3 regions of the Rhodonellum sp. genome follow, and region 2 is predicted to be linked to each of the others. Evidence: riboswitches for the same ligand, from Rfam matches in the RefSeq annotation. Region 2 holds a riboswitch; each other region holds the start of a gene.
The links. Region 2 has a riboswitch for S-adenosylmethionine ahead of Q7J63_RS19590 (O-acetylhomoserine aminocarboxypropyltransferase/cysteine synthase family protein). Riboswitches for the same ligand answer to the same signal wherever they lie in the genome.
Positions count from the first base shown of each region.

Region 1: it holds a riboswitch for S-adenosylmethionine, as region 2 does, so the genes downstream of both, Q7J63_RS19085 (PLP-dependent aspartate aminotransferase family protein) here and Q7J63_RS19590 (O-acetylhomoserine aminocarboxypropyltransferase/cysteine synthase family protein) in region 2, are expected to answer to the same signal.
Region 3: it holds a riboswitch for S-adenosylmethionine, as region 2 does, so the genes downstream of both, Q7J63_RS20125 (homocysteine S-methyltransferase family protein) here and Q7J63_RS19590 (O-acetylhomoserine aminocarboxypropyltransferase/cysteine synthase family protein) in region 2, are expected to answer to the same signal.

Region 1 covers NZ_JAUSPP010000077.1:4,851-11,170, forward strand. The annotation lists gene pgi (glucose-6-phosphate isomerase) at 1-737, shown strand, start outside; gene Q7J63_RS19085 (PLP-dependent aspartate aminotransferase family protein) at 946-2,124, opposite strand; SAM riboswitch class I at 2,434-2,539, opposite strand; gene pth (aminoacyl-tRNA hydrolase) at 2,606-3,166, opposite strand; gene Q7J63_RS19095 (50S ribosomal protein L25/general stress protein Ctc) at 3,258-3,830, opposite strand; gene Q7J63_RS19100 (ribose-phosphate pyrophosphokinase) at 3,874-4,800, opposite strand; gene Q7J63_RS19105 (polysaccharide biosynthesis/export family protein) at 5,326-6,033, shown strand; gene Q7J63_RS19110 (tyrosine-protein kinase) at 6,067-6,320, shown strand, end outside.
Region 2 covers NZ_JAUSPP010000080.1:81,438-87,757, reverse strand. The annotation lists gene Q7J63_RS19600 (hypothetical protein) at 1-423, shown strand, start outside; gene metX (homoserine O-acetyltransferase) at 478-1,533, opposite strand; gene Q7J63_RS19590 (O-acetylhomoserine aminocarboxypropyltransferase/cysteine synthase family protein) at 1,605-2,912, opposite strand; SAM riboswitch class I at 3,112-3,221, opposite strand; gene Q7J63_RS19585 (acyloxyacyl hydrolase) at 3,560-4,615, shown strand; gene Q7J63_RS19580 (S41 family peptidase) at 5,041-6,320, shown strand, end outside.
Region 3 covers NZ_JAUSPP010000080.1:199,210-205,529, reverse strand. The annotation lists gene Q7J63_RS20135 (hypothetical protein) at 1-579, shown strand, start outside; gene Q7J63_RS20130 (RidA family protein) at 644-1,204, opposite strand; SAM riboswitch class I at 1,436-1,537, shown strand; gene Q7J63_RS20125 (homocysteine S-methyltransferase family protein) at 1,604-2,647, shown strand; gene metH (methionine synthase) at 2,640-5,354, shown strand; gene metF (methylenetetrahydrofolate reductase [NAD(P)H]) at 5,351-6,304, shown strand.

The sequences.
Region 1 (6,320 bases), on a different contig from region 2:
GAAATACGCCATTTGAAGAAAACATACCTGTGTTATTGGCTTTGATCGGCATTTGGAATACCAACTTTCTTGGTGCTACCTCTGAGGCGATTTTGCCTTATGACCAGTACATGCATCGATTTGCTGCCTACTTCCAACAGGGCAACATGGAGTCCAATGGCAAGTATGTTAGTAGAGACGGAGAAAAGGTGAATTACCCAACAGGACCCATCATTTGGGGTGAGCCAGGCACAAATGGACAACATGCCTTCTATCAACTGATTCACCAGGGGACCCATTTGATTCCATGTGATTTTATCGCGCCAGCGAATTCCCATAATCCAATTGGAGAGCATCACCAAATCCTGATGTCCAACTTCTTTGCCCAGACCGAGGCTTTGATGAATGGAAAATCCCTTGATGAGGTAATGGCAGAAATGGAAAATGCGGGCAAGCCACAAGAGACCATATCCAAAATTGCACCGCACCGCGTTTTTGAGGGCAATCGTCCAACGAATTCCATTTTGGTGAAACAAGTGGATCCGCATACTTTGGGTGCGTTACTGGCAATGTATGAGCACAAAATTTTCGCACAAGGCGTGATCTGGAATATCTTCAGTTTTGACCAGTGGGGTGTCGAGTTGGGAAAAGTCCTGGCGAATGGCATTTTCCCTGAACTCAAAGGAGAAGAAACCATCACTAGCCATGATGCCTCTACCAATGGCTTGATCAATGCCTTTAAGGAAATGAGAGGATAATAATAGATTGGAGATTCAAGTCTTGCCCTTCGTCGATTCTCTTAAGAAGAATTGTAGGGGAAGATATAACATAAAAACCCTTTCCGGATTCAAATCCGGAAAGGGTTTTTTGCATAATGAGGTTATGTATTTTATGTACTTAGGTTCTTTCGAGAAAGAATAGAAGCAGTAGGCGCGAAACTTTTGATTAGAAATATTGTAGAAACGACTAGCGGGAAAGCGCCAAAGCCCGCTCCACATCCAATTTGATATCGTCCACATGCTCCAAGCCTACGGAAAGACGGACCAACCCATCGCTGATTCCAACTTTTGCACGCTCTTCCTCGGTTAGTTTGCTGTGTGTGGTGGATGCTGGATGGGTGATGATGCTTCTGCTGTCTCCAAGATTTGCCGTGACCGAGATCATTTCCAGTTGATCGATAAAGCGTTGGGCCCTTGCGATTCCCCCTTTTAAGGTCAAAGTGATAATTCCACCACCAAGTTTCATCTGTTTTTTTGCCAGGCCATATTGTGGATGGGAGGGTAGGAAAGGATATTTCACAAAATCAAGATCCTGGCTGTTCTCGAAATATTGGGCAATGTTCAATGCACTTTCGCAATGCCTGTCCATCCTTACAGCTAAGGTTTCCATGCTTTTTGCCAAGATCCAAGCATTGAAGGGGGATAATGAAGGTCCGGTATGTCTGTTGAAAAACTGGACCTCCTTGATCAGATCCGCTTTTCCCAAAATCAAACCTCCCAAAACTCTTCCTTGGCCATCGATGTATTTGGTTGCGCTATGGGTCACGATATGGGCTCCCCATTTTGCAGGTTGCTGAAGGTATGGGGTCGCAAAACAATTGTCCACGACTAAGATCAGGTTATGTGCGGCAGCAAATTTCCCGACCCACTCCAGATCGATGATTTCCAAGCCTGGATTGGAAGGAGTTTCAATGAAGATCATTTTGGTATTGGGCTGCACCAATTTTTCCCAATTGGAAATGTCCGAGATGTCACCGTAAGTGGAGGTGATTCCCCATTTTGGAAATACCCGGGTGAGCAACTGGTGCGTACTTCCAAAAAGTGATCGTGAAGCCAAGATATGGTCGCCTTGTTGCAAAAGGGCAGCAATGCTGCCAAACATGGCTGCCATTCCCGAAGCAGTGGCCAACCCATCTTCGGTGCCTTCTGCGGCACAAACTTTCAGGATCAGGTCGGTTGAATTTGGATTGGCATACCTGGAATATATATTTCCCGGGATTTCTTCTGCAAACATTTGCCTCGCTTCTTCAGCATTGTCAAAGGTAAAGCTGGAGGAAAGGTAGATCGGTGCGGAATGTTCCCTTTGATTGGATTTGGAAGCTGCGATGCGTATGGCTTGGGTTTCGAAATGTGGTTTGGAAGACATGTGAATAGGATTGTTAGGGTGAAGGCTTTTGATTATTATTAATTTCGGAAACGATCAGGACCGGAAATACAAAAGAATAATGACTGACTCACGTTCAATGCAATTGAACGTGAGTCAGTCATTATTCTTTTGGTCAATTTTAGAAGGTTGAAATTTTGGAAGCGAAGTTTTGGTTTATTGGATTTGTGAAAGAGTGAAAAACAATAAATAGGAGCAACAAGACACAAAGCCCAATTCCTAGGATTCAGTAATGCGCAACGGAAAATAATAAAATAGGGTAGGGGAATCAGTTCTGGATGCATAATAATCAATTTATAGCTCTCGTCGAGACGAGCAGGTTTTGGCACCTTTCCGGTGGATTGGATGGTTGCCAGAGGGTCATTGAGCCTGTTCTCTTACCTCTTCTTTATAAATCACTGATGAACGAATGCAAATTAAATGGTGAAAAGTTTAAAAACCAAATTTTGCAAACCAATTAAAATCAATCGTTGAACTGTGTCATGGTCATATTGATCCCGATCGTACAGAAACCCTCGATCATTTCGATTGCTTTGTCCATAAAAATCGGCAATTCTTCTATTTCTTTTTTGCTCCATCTTCCCAGTACGTAGTCAATTTGTCTTCCCTTTGGGAAATCATCTCCAATGCCAAATCTGATCCTGGGATAATCTTGACCCCCGGTCAATTCTTCGATGTTTTTCAATCCATTGTGTCCTGCTGCCGATCCCTTTCCCCTTAACCTGATTTTGCCAAAAGGAAGAGCGACATCATCGACCACCACCAAAATGTTTTCCTTGGGAATGTTGTGCTCCTTCATCCAATAGTTTACGGATTTCCCACTGAGATTCATATAAGTGGTGGGTTTGATCAGAAAAAACTGGCGTCCTTTGAATTTAAAATCAGCGGTAAAAGCCAATCTCCCGCTTTTCCAGGTTGCACCATGCTTATCCGCCAGTCTGTCGACGGTAAGAAAGCCAACATTGTGCCGGGTCAGTTCGTATTCAGGTCCGATATTTCCAAGTCCAACAATCAAATATTTCATTTCAAATATGTCTAGAATGAATCAAAGGATTAAAAATAAAAATCCTGCTTAAAATATTAAGCAGGATTTTTATTTATTTGAGAAGCTTGAATTATTCTCCTTTTTTACCTCTCAATGCTCTTGGTATACCAATGGTGGCGATAGACACATTAGGGCTCGTTAGGATTTCATAACCTGTTGAAGTCAATTCTTCAACTTTAACAGATTTTCCCAAGTCAAGGTGTGAAATGTTAACCGGAATGGTATCAGGAAGATCTTTTGCGAATCCTTTAACCAAAAGTGTTCTCGATTTGATTTCGAGTTTACCACCTTTTTGAAGACCAGGTGAAGTACCTTCGATTACAACTGGGATATCGATTTTGATTGCTTTGTCCTCACTGTAAGCAAGAAAATCTGCATGAAGTAAGTTTTCACTTACAGGATGATATTGCGCTTCTCTCAAGATTGCCTTGATGATGGTTCCTTCGATATTCAATTCCACCATGTGTACATGTGGGGTATAAATCAAAGGTCTGAAAAGAATTGCGGGTGAATGGAAGTGAATTTGTTCAGGTATACCTGGACCATACACTACACAAGGAATATTACCTTCTTCACGGAGTGCATTCAATTCTCTTGATTCGAGATTTGCTCTTTTAAACCCTATAATCTCTAATGATTTCATAAATTTTTATTAAGTGTAAATTATAATTGATTGTTTTTTTTCTTTAAATAAACAAAGCACTGATGGAGGTATTTCCTGTTACTGCGTGGATTGCTTTTGCAAACAGATCCGCTACTGTAAGAATCCTTATTTTATCGGATTTTTGTTTCATTGTAATGGTGTCTGTCACCACCAATTCTGTTAAAACAGAATTTTCAATGTTTTCATAAGCCTTTCCAGAAAGAACACCGTGTGTGGCAATCGCCCTAACGGAGTTGGCACCCTTGTCCATAATGATTTGCGCAGCTTTACAAAGGGTACCCGCGGTATCAACCAAGTCATCGATCAATACAACATCTTTTCCTTCCACATCTCCAATGACCTGCATGGAAGCGATCTCGTTTGCTCTTTTTCTGTGCTTGTCACAGACGACCATTTCTACTTCAAAATGCTTGGCGTAAGATCTGGCTCTTGCTACTCCCCCTACATCAGGGGCTGCGAAAATCAAATTATCCAAACCAAGGCCTTCCAAATAGGGCACAAAGATAGCTGAACCATTCAAATGATCCAAAGGTAAATCAAAAAATCCCTGGATTTGACCCGCATGAAGATCACAAGTCATGATCCTGTCCGCTCCGGCAGAGGTGAGGATATTGGCAACCAACTTTGCGGCGATGGAAACCCTCGGTCTGTCTTTTCTGTCTTGTCGGGCATATCCATAATAAGGAATGACTGCACAGACTTTATAGGCACTCGCCCTCTTGGCGGCGTCTATCATCAGGCAAAGTTCCATCAGGTTGTCCGAAGAAGGATTGGTAGATTGGATCAAGAAAACGGTACATCCTCTTACGGATTCGTTGAAACTTGGAGACATTTCGCCATCACTGAATTTGGAAATGGTGAGATCCCCCAACTTTTTCCCATAATTTCTGGCAATGCTTTCTGCTAATTTGTGGCTGTTTGTCCCTGAAAAGAGCTTGACCTCAGTCATGATTTTGGTGGATTTTTGGCGTGATGCAAATGATTTTAAGAATTTGCAAAGGTAATCAAAAATGGATGGAAGAGCATAAAAAAAAGCTTTAGCTTTGAGGAAAATTAGAAAATGGATATTTTCTTGATAACGATAAATATAAGGGAAAGGGGGTAGGGTTTGATTCGTCTAAATTATAGCCTGTTATCCTTCCTTTATTGGAAGTTGGAGTTCAATGATGATGAACATTAATTTCATAAAATAAAGTGGAAATGCAGGAAAAATATTTTTATATTTGCAAATATGTATTTCAAATAATAATAAATGTTTTACATATCCATTCTAGTCGTTTTCCCAATATTCGAAAAATTTAAATTATAAAGAAAACGGATGTGAAGAGAAGATGGCGTAATTTAAATTAATAAAAGAAAAATCACTTATCATACCATGATTAAAAACCGCTACAACACCTCCATATTACCCCTTTTCCTTTTTCTGATGCTTCCTCTTATTTTCTTCTCTTGCGCAAGGAGAAATCTAACCTACATGAGCGATCTAGAATTTGATAAAACTTTCCAGGCAGAAATAAATGACCAAGGGATAGTGAAAATTCAGGCTGGGGACTTACTCAGAATTAGCCTTAGCAGCCTTCAACCCGAAATGAATACAATGTTCAACAATCCTTCACCAGATTTAGATTTCAATAGAAATATCATCAATAATATAAATGCGGAAGGATTTTTGGTAAATGAAAAAGGGGAAGTCAATATTCCTGTTGTAGGAAAAATTAAGTTGCAAGGTCTGACAAAATCTGAGGCGACCGAAGCAATTGAAAAAGGAATAGGTGAATATATTGTAGATCCAGTTGTCACAGTTAGATTTGCAAATTTTAAAGTGACTGTTATAGGTGAGGTAAACAACCCCTCAACATTTTATGTGCCCTCTGAAAAATTAAGTATTTTTGAAGCTTTGGGCTTGGCTGGTGACATGACAGAATTTGGACTTAGAGAGAACGTGCTGTTGATTAGAGAATCGGAAGGAGTGAGATCAGCTGTAAGAATTGATTTTAATGATAAAAACCTTCTAAAATCACCATATTACAATCTCAAGCAGAATGACCTAATCTATGTCCAACCTGACAAAATGAAATCAGTAAAGGCAAGTACAAATGAAAGAAGTATGATATTCGCTGGATTAGCCGTTTCCCTCCTCGTTCCCATTCTTTTTAACTGGCAAAACATATTTCAATATTGAAACCTCTTTCAATTCGAAATTAAATGAAATAATATGAAGAGACCGAGTAAAGAAATTTTTAAAAATGAGGATCCCATCAATATTAAACTTGTTTTACAGACAATTTTAAAAAGCTGGTATTTATTCCCAATATTTTGTCTCCTTGTTTGCGGGGCGGCCTATATTTATCTTAAAACCATTTCGCCAGAGTATTTGATTTCAAGTACTGTCATTATCAAGGAAGGTGAAAGGAACAATAATGTCTCAGAAAATGCCATTATTAGTGATTTGGAAAACCTTAAGTCTTC
Region 2 (6,320 bases):
AACAAAACCATCCAATCGGTAATCTATTACTATTGGATCAATACGATGAATTCCGAGGATCTTTTTACATTCAAGGATACAATCGAGTTTGTGAGTGATTCCCAAAAATCAATTTTTTTCAAAATCAATGAGGAGGATACGGGGATCTGTATTTTGGATGTTTTTGATTTTGAGAAGCAAAAGGCAGAAATTGAAAGTGAATTCCAAGGGAAAATCAAATTCCATAAACGGGATGCTTCCTCACTTGAGATTTGGCAGGAGACTTTAAGAAGCCCTTTTTTGGAAATCAAGGCAGAAAGTGAAAACGATCGCCTCTTGAACCATACTTTTATGATCGCATTTGAGGAGATGAAATTGGAACTGAATCTTCATCCTGTGGATGGTCTGGTCTTTAGTCCGTATGACGATAGTTTGGATGATTAAAAGCCAAGTGGCCAGGAAAATCAGTGTTGAACGTCTGGAAAATATTTTTTTGGATCAATCGTTTGCTTCCAGATAAAATGAGCTGAGGATGTAACTCAACTGACTGTATTCTATCAAAAAGGCATCGTGACCATAGGGTGATTGTATTTCTCGGTAGGTTCCGAGTTGTACATTTTGGGCAATAAATTGGGATTCTTCCCTTAGGAAAAGCAAATCCCTGTCCACCCCGATGGCCAGCACTCTGGACGGGATTTCGGACAGTGCCTTTTTGACTCCGCCTCTTCCACGGCCCAAATCGTGACTGTCCATGGTTTTGGTAAGTGTCCAATAGGAAAGTGCATTGAAGCGATTTGCCAATTTGTTTCCTTGGTAGCGCAGATAGGAACTGACCCTGAATTGATCTGTTTTGTCTTCCGCATCGGCTTGGTTTTCGGCAAAATTCTCAGGATGTCGATAGGAAAGCATGGCAATCGCCCGAGCGGCTTCCAATCCTTTTTTTCCAGCTTCCGGCGTGCTTTGACCCCAAGTTGAGTCGGATTCAATGGCCATTCTTTGGGTTTCATTGAAGCCAATTGTCCATGGCGAAGTTTTGGCATTGGAGGCCAAAATGACTGTGTTTTTTACTTTGTGTTTCAGCAAATACGCCCATTCCAAAGCGACTTGCCCACCGAGGGATCCTCCGATCAGGGTATTGATCTCCATAATCCCGAGATGTTCCCGCAACAGATCAAGGGAAAGTGCCATGTCTTTTGTGGTCAAATGTGGGAAGTCATAATAATAAGGTTTCCCTGTCTTCGGGTTTTCGCTAAGCGGTTGGGTCGAACCATAGCAAGAGCCCAATAGATTGGCGCAAACGATAAAATGTTTCGTTGGATCGTAGAATTTATCTTCACCGACCAAACCACTCCACCATTCCTGCACATTGGCGTCTCCAGTCAGCGCATGAATCACCCAAATGACATTGTCCTTGGATGTGTTGAGGTGTCCTTGTGTTGTATATGCCAATTGAAATCCTGGAAGGAATTCCCCAGATTCCAATTTTAGAGGGTCTTCATTCGTGTAGGTTTCTTGCGCCATATCAATAATCAGGTAGGGGCTTTTCAAATTCATTGTCAAATTCATTGTTTCGTAAAATTCAAACCTGGCAAATCCAGAAGACTTACCAGGTTTTTATCTTTGTTTTATCCGATTGCTTCAAATGCTTGTTGCAAATCGGCTTTGATGTCCTCAATGTGTTCGATTCCCGCGGAAATCCTCAATTGTGTGGGGGTGACACCTGCAGCCAATTGCTCCACATCCGAAAGCTGCTGGTGCGTGGTAGCAGCGGGTTGGATGATGAGCGTTTTGGCATCTCCGACATTGGCCAAGTGGGAGATCAATTGTAGGCTGTTGATAAAAGCAGAAGCTTTTTCCTTGTCGCCCTTAAGTTCAAAACTCAAAACACCACCAAAACCATTGGTCAGGTATTTTTTCGCCAGTTCATGATAAGGCGAAGATTTTAATCCGGGATAATTGACCTTCTGGACTTTTGGATGCGCTTCCAGCCATTCGGCCAATATCAAAGCATTCTCGACGGTTCTTTGTACCCGTAGGGACAATGTCTCCACACCCTGAAGCAAGAGAAAAGAATTGAACGGACTCAATGCTGGACCAAAATCCCTCAATCCTTCTACCCGTGCACGGATGGCAAAAGCGATATTGGGCAAGCCTAAAGGATTGTTTTCTCCAAAAACCTCCCAAAATTTCAAGCCATGATAGCCTTCGGAAGGTTCGGTAAATTGTGGGAATTTGCCATTGCCCCAGTTAAAATTCCCGCCATCGACGATGATTCCACCGATGGAAGTACCATGTCCACCGATCCACTTGGTAGCGGAGGCAGTGACGACATTGGCACCATGGGCGAGTGGTTTGAACAGGTATCCGCCTGCACCAAAAGTATTGTCCACGACCAATGGCAGGTTATGTTTCTTGGCCAAAGCGGCGATCGCTTCAAAATCCGGGATGTTGAATTCAGGATTTCCAATAGTTTCCAAATAAAGCGCCTTGGTCTTGTCATCGATGAGTTTTTCAAAATCAGCCACGTCATTTCCTTTGGCAAAGCGTGCTTCAATGCCGATCCTTTTGAAGGCGACTTTGAATTGATTGTATGTTCCGCCGTAGAGAAAAGGGGTAGAGACAAAGTTTTCGCCGGCTTGCAGGATGTTGTTTAGGGCGAGAAACTGCGCTGCCATCCCGGAACCTGTGGATACTGCTGCGACTCCTCCCTCGAGAGCGGCGATTCTTTTTTCAAAAACATCATTGGTAGGATTCATGATCCGGGTGTAGATGTTTCCGAATTCTTTCAGGGCAAAGAGATTGGCTCCATGCTCAGCCGAATCAAATACGTAGGACGTGGTCTGATAAATTGGGACAGCCCTGGAATTGGTTGCGGTATCCGGTGCTTGGCCTGCATGGAGTTGAAGCGTTTCAAAACGATGTGAATTTGACATAACAAAATGGGTTTAATGGTTAATAAGGTGTTTTGTAGATACGGAAAACAAATTTGATTTCCCGGAATATAGGAGGGGTGAAAAACTATTTTCACATAAAACAACACAAGCAGAGCATCAGTGTGCTTCTGGTGATTGTTTTTGAGTAAGAATCTTGAGGAAGGGTACGGGAATAATCAATATAAATCATCTGGTTAAGAATCTATATTTCCAAACGAGGATATTCTCATTTGGCAGGAATTGGCACCTTGGATTTTCCAGGTTGCCAGAGGGTCGTAGAGCCTGTCTCTTACCTCTTCTTTATAAATCCCAACACCCAAAAAAGCGGTAGGATGTCACAAAGTAAAACCCAAGGAATTTCTTAAGCAAGGGAATTTGGGAAATTATTTCTACCCAAATGAAAAAATCACCCCGTCAAATGATCGGAAGAGAATGTTTGACGGGTATTTGTGGCCAGCAATGGTTTTGGCTTCTGAAGATAAAATAGCGGCGTTTTCCTTGCAAAACCAGTTCTGTTTTCTCATCTGGGGTAATAAAGTGAATCCCCGAAAATTTTGAAAATCGGTCTTGAAATCATGAATAGTGGGCATAATTTTTATAAATTGAGATGAAGGTAATTCACTTTGGAATACAAAAACAGGAGAGATATGGGGAAACCTACCATCAATTTTTTGAGGATTTGGATTTTTTTGATTCCTTTTCAGGTCTTTTCCCAAAATATCGGGAGAGTTGGATTGGAAGGGTCGCGGGGGTTTGTTATTGCCCACTCCTCGGATTTGATACCAGTGTCCCAGACCAATCCCTATGGGCTAAAAGGCAGTTACCAGGTCTTGAAAACCGATCAGAAAAACTGGGAAGCTTGCAACTGTTTCCATTATTTGGGGATCGGGTTTTCCTACCACAATTTTGACTCTCCGGATATTCTGGGGGCGGCTTTTAGTCTTTCAGGATCATTTGAACCGATACTTTGGCGGCATAAGAAGTGGGTCTTGGGTCTGGAAAGTGGGATGGGGGTCAGTTATTTGACCAGATTTTATGATTCGGAAACAAACCCTTCCAATACTTTTTTCAGTGCCCCAATCAGTTTTTTGATGTTTGTTGCACCTCACTTGGAATACAGCTTGACGCCCGAATGGACATTGCAATTGGCTTTGAACTACAACCATATTTCCAATGGGGGGCAAAAAAAACCCAACAAAGGCATGAACTATCCCATGTTGGGTTTTGGGATTTACCACTACCTGAATAGCGTCGAATTGCCAAACCATTCCAAAAAACCATTGGAAAGAGAATTGGTTTTTTTTGGGGAAATTTCCTACACAAACAAGAATTCGGAATGGGCCGAAAAAAGAAAACCTTCCCTTGCCTTGACCGGAGGTGCCTTTAAATCCATTACCGGAATCAACGCGCTAGGACTCGGCTTGGAACTGAATCGGGATTTTTCCTTTGATGGAGAAGATGGGGTTTCGAATGACCTGATGCCGGCACCCTTTATTTCCCACCATTTTCTCTTTGGGAGGGTAGATTTCAGTCAGCGAATGTCACTTTATGCCCACAAACCCAATGGATACAATGACTATCTATTTTACCAAAGATATATTCTGCAATATCAAGTGTGGGAAAATTTGGGATTGGGAATCGGCCTCAAAGCGCATGGCCATGTGGCAGAAAACATAGAGTTTAGGCTCGGCTGGAAGTTTTAAGCCCTAATTCTCCAGTATTGTCCTAAAACTACCCTTTTCGATTTCTTTATTTCATGCAAATGATTTGCTGACCGACCATCGAGTTGGCGATTTCAAATTCCAGTGTTGAAGTGATCTGGGGTGTAGAATTTTTTTTGAATGGAAATTCAATATCGAATTGTTTATTATACAATATGCTTATCCTCAATGCCGTCAGAAAACACCAAATCCGCTTCAAATCCTTGGTATTAATTCCAGATTGGCATTTGCTTCGGTTTTTGAACCACTAATTGAGAATTAGCATGCCATGTTCAGAACAGCAGACGATAGTAAGGAAAATGAAATTTTGATCTATTCAAATCAACTTTCTTTCCAACCACGTAATTTCTTTGAATACCCGAGTGTTTTTTCATTATTTTTAAACCCAAAACCATTCCCAAATATTTATGCGTTTGATCAAATCGAGTTTAACTATTTTACTGACGGGTTGGATGGGTTTTGCCATCGCCCAGGAAGCTCCCCAATGGCTTCGCTATCCGGCGATTTCACCCGATGGCTCCAAGATTGTGTTTACTTACAAAGGTGACCTTTACACTGTCCCAACAGCTGGCGGGAAAGCATCACAGTTGACTTTTCATGAAGCGCATGATTTCATGCCTGTATGGAGCAAAGATGGGAGTAAGATCGCCTTTTCTTCTGACCGTTATGGGAATTTTGATGTTTTTGTCATGGGTGCAGAAGGAGGTCAGGCTTCCAGATTGACTTACCATTCCAATGACGAAATGCCCTACACTTTTTCGGCTGACGATGCATCTGTGTTGTTCGGTGGCGTAAGGCAGGATTTGGCGGAGCACCGCCAATATCCAAGTGGATCCCAACCGGAGTTGTACAAGGTGCCGGTCACTGGAGGTCGTGTAGACCAGGTTTGGACCCTTCCCTCCGAGTATGTTCAGATAAGTGCAGATGGTCAAAAAACCATTTATCATGACAAAAAAGGTGGTGAAAATGAATGGCGCAAAAAGCACCAATCTGCGATTACAAGAGATATCTGGCTGTATGATGCCGCTACCAATAGCCATAAAATGATCACCGATTTCCCAGGAGAGGACAGAAACCCTGTTTTTGGTCCAGGAGAGAAAGAGATCTTCTATCTGAGTGAAGAAAAGGGAAGTTTTAATGTCCAAAAAATGAGTCTGGACAATCCCACTCAAAAAACAGCCTTGACCGACCTCAAGGATTTCCCGGTTAGGTTTCTGACCATTTCCAAGGACGGTTTGATGAGTTTCTCCTACGATGGAGAAATTTATACACTGAAGGATGGCGCACAGCCGCAAAAAGTGTCGGTTTCCATCAAAACCCAATCGATCGGCAATACCGACAGCTATATCAGCATCAATGGAGGCGTGAGGGAAATGTCGATTTCACCGGACGGTAAGGAAATTGCATTCATCGCGAGAGGGGAAGTGTTCGTCACTTCAGTGGATGGCGCATTGACCAAAAGAATCACCAATACTCCGCAGCAAGAAAGATTCGTGCAATTTGCGCCGGATGGAAAATCCCTGGTTTATGCCAGCGAAAGAGATGGGAAATGGCAGATTTATCAAACCAAAAGGGGAAGGGAAAAAGAGGAACCTTTCTTTTTTGCCAGTACGCTGGTCAATGAAGCCGTACTCGTAACTTCCGATGCAGACAATTACCAGCCGCTCATTTCCCCGGACGGGAAAAA
Region 3 (6,320 bases), 120 kb from region 2:
GGACTTCACCTAAGTTATGGATTGCATTTTACGGAACCTGATGTTTTGAATGCGGCTTTGGTGGAAAATGGGTATCGCCCTTTTGAGGGAAGACCCAATAACCTGGGGTTGAAATTATTAGGGGAAAGCAAAGGCCTTCTGTATGGAATTGATTTTTATAACCTAGGCCTCAGTGGTGCGGCTACGGAATCCTCTAACCATACCTTGAACAGTGTCAGGGTTTACCTCAATGGAGGACTTAAGTTTTTCGAAAGAAGAAACCTTGAATTGGGGGGATTGGCAGGATTGGGATATGCAAATCTTCGATACACACTTACTTCCACTGACAAACCGGATTTCCCGGCATTGTTCGAAGAGCCTGATAGGGACGGCCATCTTAAAGCAAGGGGTTTGATGGGGAAACCAGAGTTGTATGTTGCATACGGGATTCCCTTGACAAACAAGAATCTCTTCAGCATGATCGTATCCCTTCATGGAGGTTATGAATTGCCCTTGGGAAATTATTCCCTTGGCGGTGTGGGGATGTCAAGTTATATGGCAAACCCATATCTGCAGTTGAGCCTCGGTCTTAGGCCCTAAGTTTTTGTTTCAACAAGAAATTTAAAAAAGCAAGTCTTCAAGATAGGCATCTTAAAATGTTTTTTTAGTCCTCAACTTCCACGATTAGCTCAACTTCCACTGCGATATTGGAGGGTAATGCATTCATGCCAACCGCGGATCGGGCGTGTTTTCCTTTTTCTCCAAAAACATCTACCATTAGGTCAGAAAAGCCATTCATTACCTTGGGCTGCTCCGTGAAATCTGATTGGCAATTGACCATTCCCAAAACCTTAACGATTCTTTTTACTTTATTCAAGTCTCCAAGCTCCGCTTTAAGGACCGCCAATTGGTTGATCCCAACAAGCCTTGCCGCTTCCCGTCCCTCTTCGATGCTCAGGTCAGTCCCTACTTTTCCGGTGATGGAAGTGCCATCTGGTTTCGAAGGACCTTTACCTGACAGAAAAATCAAATTTCCAACCCGAACGGCATTCACATAATTGGCCACAGGAACTGCCGGTATGGGAAGCGTGATGCCCAATTCTTCAATGCGCTTTTCGGCATCCCAGCCATTTGAAGTCGATTTTTCAACAGTGGTGACTGCCGTGGGTTCAGGGCTACATGCGAGTAGGCAAATAAAGGAGAAAGCAACCAAAAGGTTTTTCATAAATCAAGGGGTTAGGTTTTTCAGTTTGTTGTCCATGTAATAATAAAAAAAAATATTGATCTCTTTGGCATTTGATTTTTAAAGGCTATCAAACAAAAGCAAAATGGATGGTTTGCAAGAGGTGATCGATGGGTTTGTGAATTTTTCAATATGGCATAGAAAAACCATGAGTCTCAAATATTTTCTCGAAAGAGATACAAAATTCAATTTTTTTTGGTTTACATTTGAGTTTACTTATCGAGAAAGACCGAGGGAAGGGCCCTATGACGTCTTAGCAACCTGAAAAAACAAGGTGCTAAATCCCTTTTCGGAATAGCCGGAAAAAGATGAGTGGTTGATAAAGTTTTTGCTTTTTTCTACCGGTTCTTGCTCGATTAAGTTTTTATATACCAGAGCAAAATGAATAAAACCGATCTATTACTTTCGCAAGCCAAAAAGAAGATATTGATTTTGGATGGTGCCATGGGCACCATGATTCAACGATATCAATTGTCCGAGGAGGATTTTAGAACTCCCGAGCTGGCAGACCACCCCAAATCCCTCAAGGGAAACAACGATTTACTTTCCTTAAGTCGACCTGATATCATCAAAGCCATCCATGTCGCTTACTTGGAAGTGGGTGCTGACATCATCGAAACCAATACCTTCAGTGGTACTTCCATCGCACAAGAGGACTATGGATTGCAATACCTTGCTTACCGACTCAACTATGAGTCAGCGAAAATCGCCAGTGAGGCAGCGGCGGAATTTACAGCCAAAAACCCCAGCCAACCAAGGTTCGTCGCAGGAGCAATCGGGCCCACGAACAGGACCGCTTCGATTTCTCCTGATGTCAATGATCCTGCATACAGGGCAGTCACTTTCGATCAGCTCTCGGATGCGTACAAGGAGCAAATCAGAGGATTGCTGGATGGAGGAGCGGATATCCTTTTGGTCGAAACCATCTTTGATACATTGAATGCAAAAGCGGCATTGTTTGCTATTCAGGAAGTTTTCGAGGAGCGTGATATGCCTCTGCAACCAGAGGAAGGGGGGATTCCGGTCATGGTGTCTGGGACGATCACAGATGCTTCGGGCAGGACCCTAACAGGTCAAACCACGGAGGCTTTTTTGATTTCGGTTTCCCATGTCCCACTTTTCAGTGTGGGTTTGAACTGCGCATTGGGCGCCAAAGAATTGAGGCCCTATTTGAAAGTATTGGCTGAAAAAGCACCTTTCTATGTAAGTGCATATCCAAATGCGGGGCTTCCCAACGAATTTGGCCAATACGATCAGGGAGCTTTGGAAATGTCCGCACAAGTTGAACAATTCCTGAAAGACGGCTTGATCAATGTCCTCGGGGGTTGCTGTGGGACAACACCGGACCATATTGCCGCCATTGCCCAAATCGCCGCAAAGTATGCGCCCAGAAAATTAGAATTTTCAACGACATCAGATGAGTAATCTTAGACATCAAAATGTAATGAAGCTTTCCGGGTTGGAGCCTTTGGTCTTCACTCCCGAAATCAATTTCGTAAACATCGGAGAGCGGACCAATGTCACCGGTTCGAAAAAATTTGCCAGACTGATCCTGAATGGAAATTTCGACGAAGCCTTGGAAGTGGCGCTGGATCAGGTGAGAGGTGGTGCCCAAATTCTGGATGTCTGTATGGATGAAGGGATGTTGGATGGTGTTGCTGCCATGCAGAGATTTTTAAACTTAATCGCCTCAGAGCCCGAAATCAGCAGGATTCCCGTAATGATCGACAGTTCCCGTTGGGAGATCATCCTGGCGGGATTGAAATGTGTGCAGGGAAAAGGAATTGTCAATTCCATTAGCCTAAAAAACGGAGAAAAAGAATTTATATCTCAAGCCAAAACCATCAAGAAATTCGGTGCGGCTGTGGTGGTGATGGCCTTTGATGAAAAAGGTCAGGCCGATTCATACCAAAGGAGAATTGACATCTGCAAAAGAAGTTATGACATCCTTGTCAAGGAGGTGCGTTTCAATCCACATGACATCATCTTTGATCCGAATATTTTTCCTGTGGCCACAGGAATGGAGGAGCACAGAACCAATGCCCTCGATTTTTTCCATGCCACTCAATGGATCAAACAAAATCTTCCCGGTGCGAAGGTCAGTGGTGGAGTCAGCAACGTGAGTTTTTCTTTCAGGGGCAATGACCCAGTGAGAGAAGCCATGCATTCCGCCTTTCTCTATCATGCCATCAAGCATGGAATGGACATGGGAATTGTGAATCCGGCCATGCTGGAAATCTATGATGACATCCCAAAAGACCTGCTGCAAAAAGTGGAGGATGTACTCTTCAATCGATCCGAGGATGCTACGGAACAATTGTTGGCCTTCGCCGAGTCCGTAAAGGCAGGGGATAAAAAAGAAGTGGTCAATGAAGCATGGCGCGAAGATCCAGTAAGCAAAAGGATCGAACACGCTTTGGTGAAGGGGATTCTCGATTTTATTTTGGATGACATTGAAGAGGCAAGAATTGCCTTTGGCAATCCACTTAAAGTCATCGAAGGCCCATTGATGGATGGAATGAATGTAGTTGGAGACTTGTTTGGTGAGGGGAAAATGTTCTTGCCCCAAGTGGTCAAATCTGCCCGGGTAATGAAAAAAGCCGTAGCCTATCTCGAACCATTTATGCCCAAAGTTGGGGATTTGGACTACAATGTCGAGCAAAGTGCCGTCAAGAAGATCCTTTTGGCGACTGTAAAAGGAGATGTCCACGATATTGGGAAAAATATTGTGGGTGTAGTCTTGGCTTGCAACAGCTACCAGATCATCGATCTTGGTGTGATGGTTGATGCCCAAAAAATCATCGACGAGGCAATCAAAAACAAAGTGGATATCATTGGGCTAAGTGGTTTGATCACTCCTTCCTTGGACGAGATGGTCAACGTGGCCTCTGAATTGGAAAGGCAAGGATTGAAAATCCCTTTGCTGATCGGTGGGGCAACTACTTCCAGGATCCATACTGCGGTGAAAGTGGATCCTGTTTACAGCGGTATGGTGATCCACGTCGCTGATGCCTCCAAATCGGTACCCATTGCCGGCGAGGCGATCAGCGAAGAAACCCGTGAAGCCTTCCATCTAAAGACAAAAGAAACCTATCAGCAATTGCGGGTGGAACATGAGGCCAAACAACAGGTGAAACAAATGGTGTCCTATGAAGAAGCCAAATCCAATCCCAGTTTCATTGATTGGGAGAATTATGAACCCTTTGTGCCTGCCCATTTGGGAGAAACTGTTCTGGATAACTTGGACCTTTCCTTGCTCAGAAAATATATTGACTGGACACCTTTTTTCAGCACCTGGATGCTGGCGGGAAAATTCCCGAAAATTTTGGAGGATCCCATCGTTGGGGTGGAGGCCACAAAACTTTACGAGGAAGCCCAGAAAACATTGGATAGGATCATTGCCGAAAAATGGATTCATGCAAAAGCGGTGATCGGACTTTATCCTGTCCAAAGAAAAGAGGATGACTTGGTTTTGTTGGAAAAAGGGAATGAAACTGCGTTTACCTTTCATTTTCTTCGCCAGCAGGGCAAGAAAGGGAAAGGTGTTCCCAACCGATCGCTTGTCGATTTTATCCATCCCGATAAGGTGGATTATTTTGGGGGATTTGCCGTGACAGCAGGTTTGGGGATCGAATCCAAATTGGAAGAATTCAAAATTGAAGGCGATGATTACAATGACATCATGCTCAAAGCATTGGCAGACAGACTTGCTGAGGCAGGAGCCGAATATATTCACGAATTGGTCAGAAAAGAGCTTTGGGGATATGACAGTCAAGAAAACCTTGGTAATGACAGCCTGATCAAGGAGGAATACAAAGGGATAAGACCAGCCCCGGGATATCCAGCCTGTCCCGAACACTCGGAGAAAAAAACCCTTTTCGAACTTATGAAAGTCGAGGAAAAAATTGGGATTTCCCTTACCGATAGTTTCGCGATGTATCCGACTTCCTCGGTGAGTGGGTTTTATTTCGGACACCCGGAAAGCAAGTATTTTGGATTGGGCAAGATCGGGGAAGATCAAGTGGCGAGTTACGCCCAAAGAAAAGGGGTAAATAAAGTGCAGGCCGAAAGATGGCTTTCCCCAAATCTCGCCTACACACCTTCATTAAAAGTTGAAATAAATAGCTTATGAAAATCAATGAATATATCCAGCAGGCAAAAGAAACCCTGTTTTCTTACGAAATACTGCCCCCTCTAAAGGGGCAAAGCTTAAAAGACCTTCTGGAAGGGATCGCCCCTTTGATGGAATTCAAGCCGCAATTTGTGGACGTGACTTACCACCGTGAAGAATTTATCTATAAAAAGCATCCCAATGGATTGTTGGAAAAGGTAAGCACCAAGAAACGACCTGGAACAGTGGGGATTTGTGCGGCTATCATGAACAGGTTTCATGTAGAAGCGGTGCCTCATTTGCTCTGTGGTGGGTTTACCAAGGAAGAGACTGAAAACGCACTGATTGACCTCAATTTTATTGGTGTTCAAAATGTATTGGCCCTCAGGGGGGATGCGCCTAAAAATGAAGGTAAATTTACACCAGAACCCAATGGACACGAATATACCACAGATCTGGTCAAGCAGATTATCGGGATGAACAATGGCAAATACCTGCATGAAGAGACTGAAACAGGTTTTCATACTGATTTTTGTGTGGGAGTAGCAGGTTATCCCGAGAAGCATTTCGAGGCACCCAGCATGAAATTTGACCTCAAACATCTGAAGGAAAAAGTGGATGCTGGTGCAGAATATATCGTGACTCAAATGTTTTTTGACAATCAGAAATTTTTTGATTTTGAAAAAAAGGCAAGAGAGGCAGGCATTACGATCCCTATTATTCCCGGGCTAAAACCCATCACTACTTTGGGCCAAATTTCCATGTTGCCGAGGACTTTTTTCCTTGATTTACCGGATGATTTGATGGATGAATTGGAGAAATGTAAGACCAATGCGGATGTTAAACAAGTGGGTATCGAATGGGCCATCCAACAAAGCAAGGAGCTTGTTGCCAATGGCACACAGGTGTTGCATTATTATACCATGAGTAAGGCGGATGCAACATACAGAATAGCTAAAGAAGTTTTTTAGATTTTTCCCCACCAAG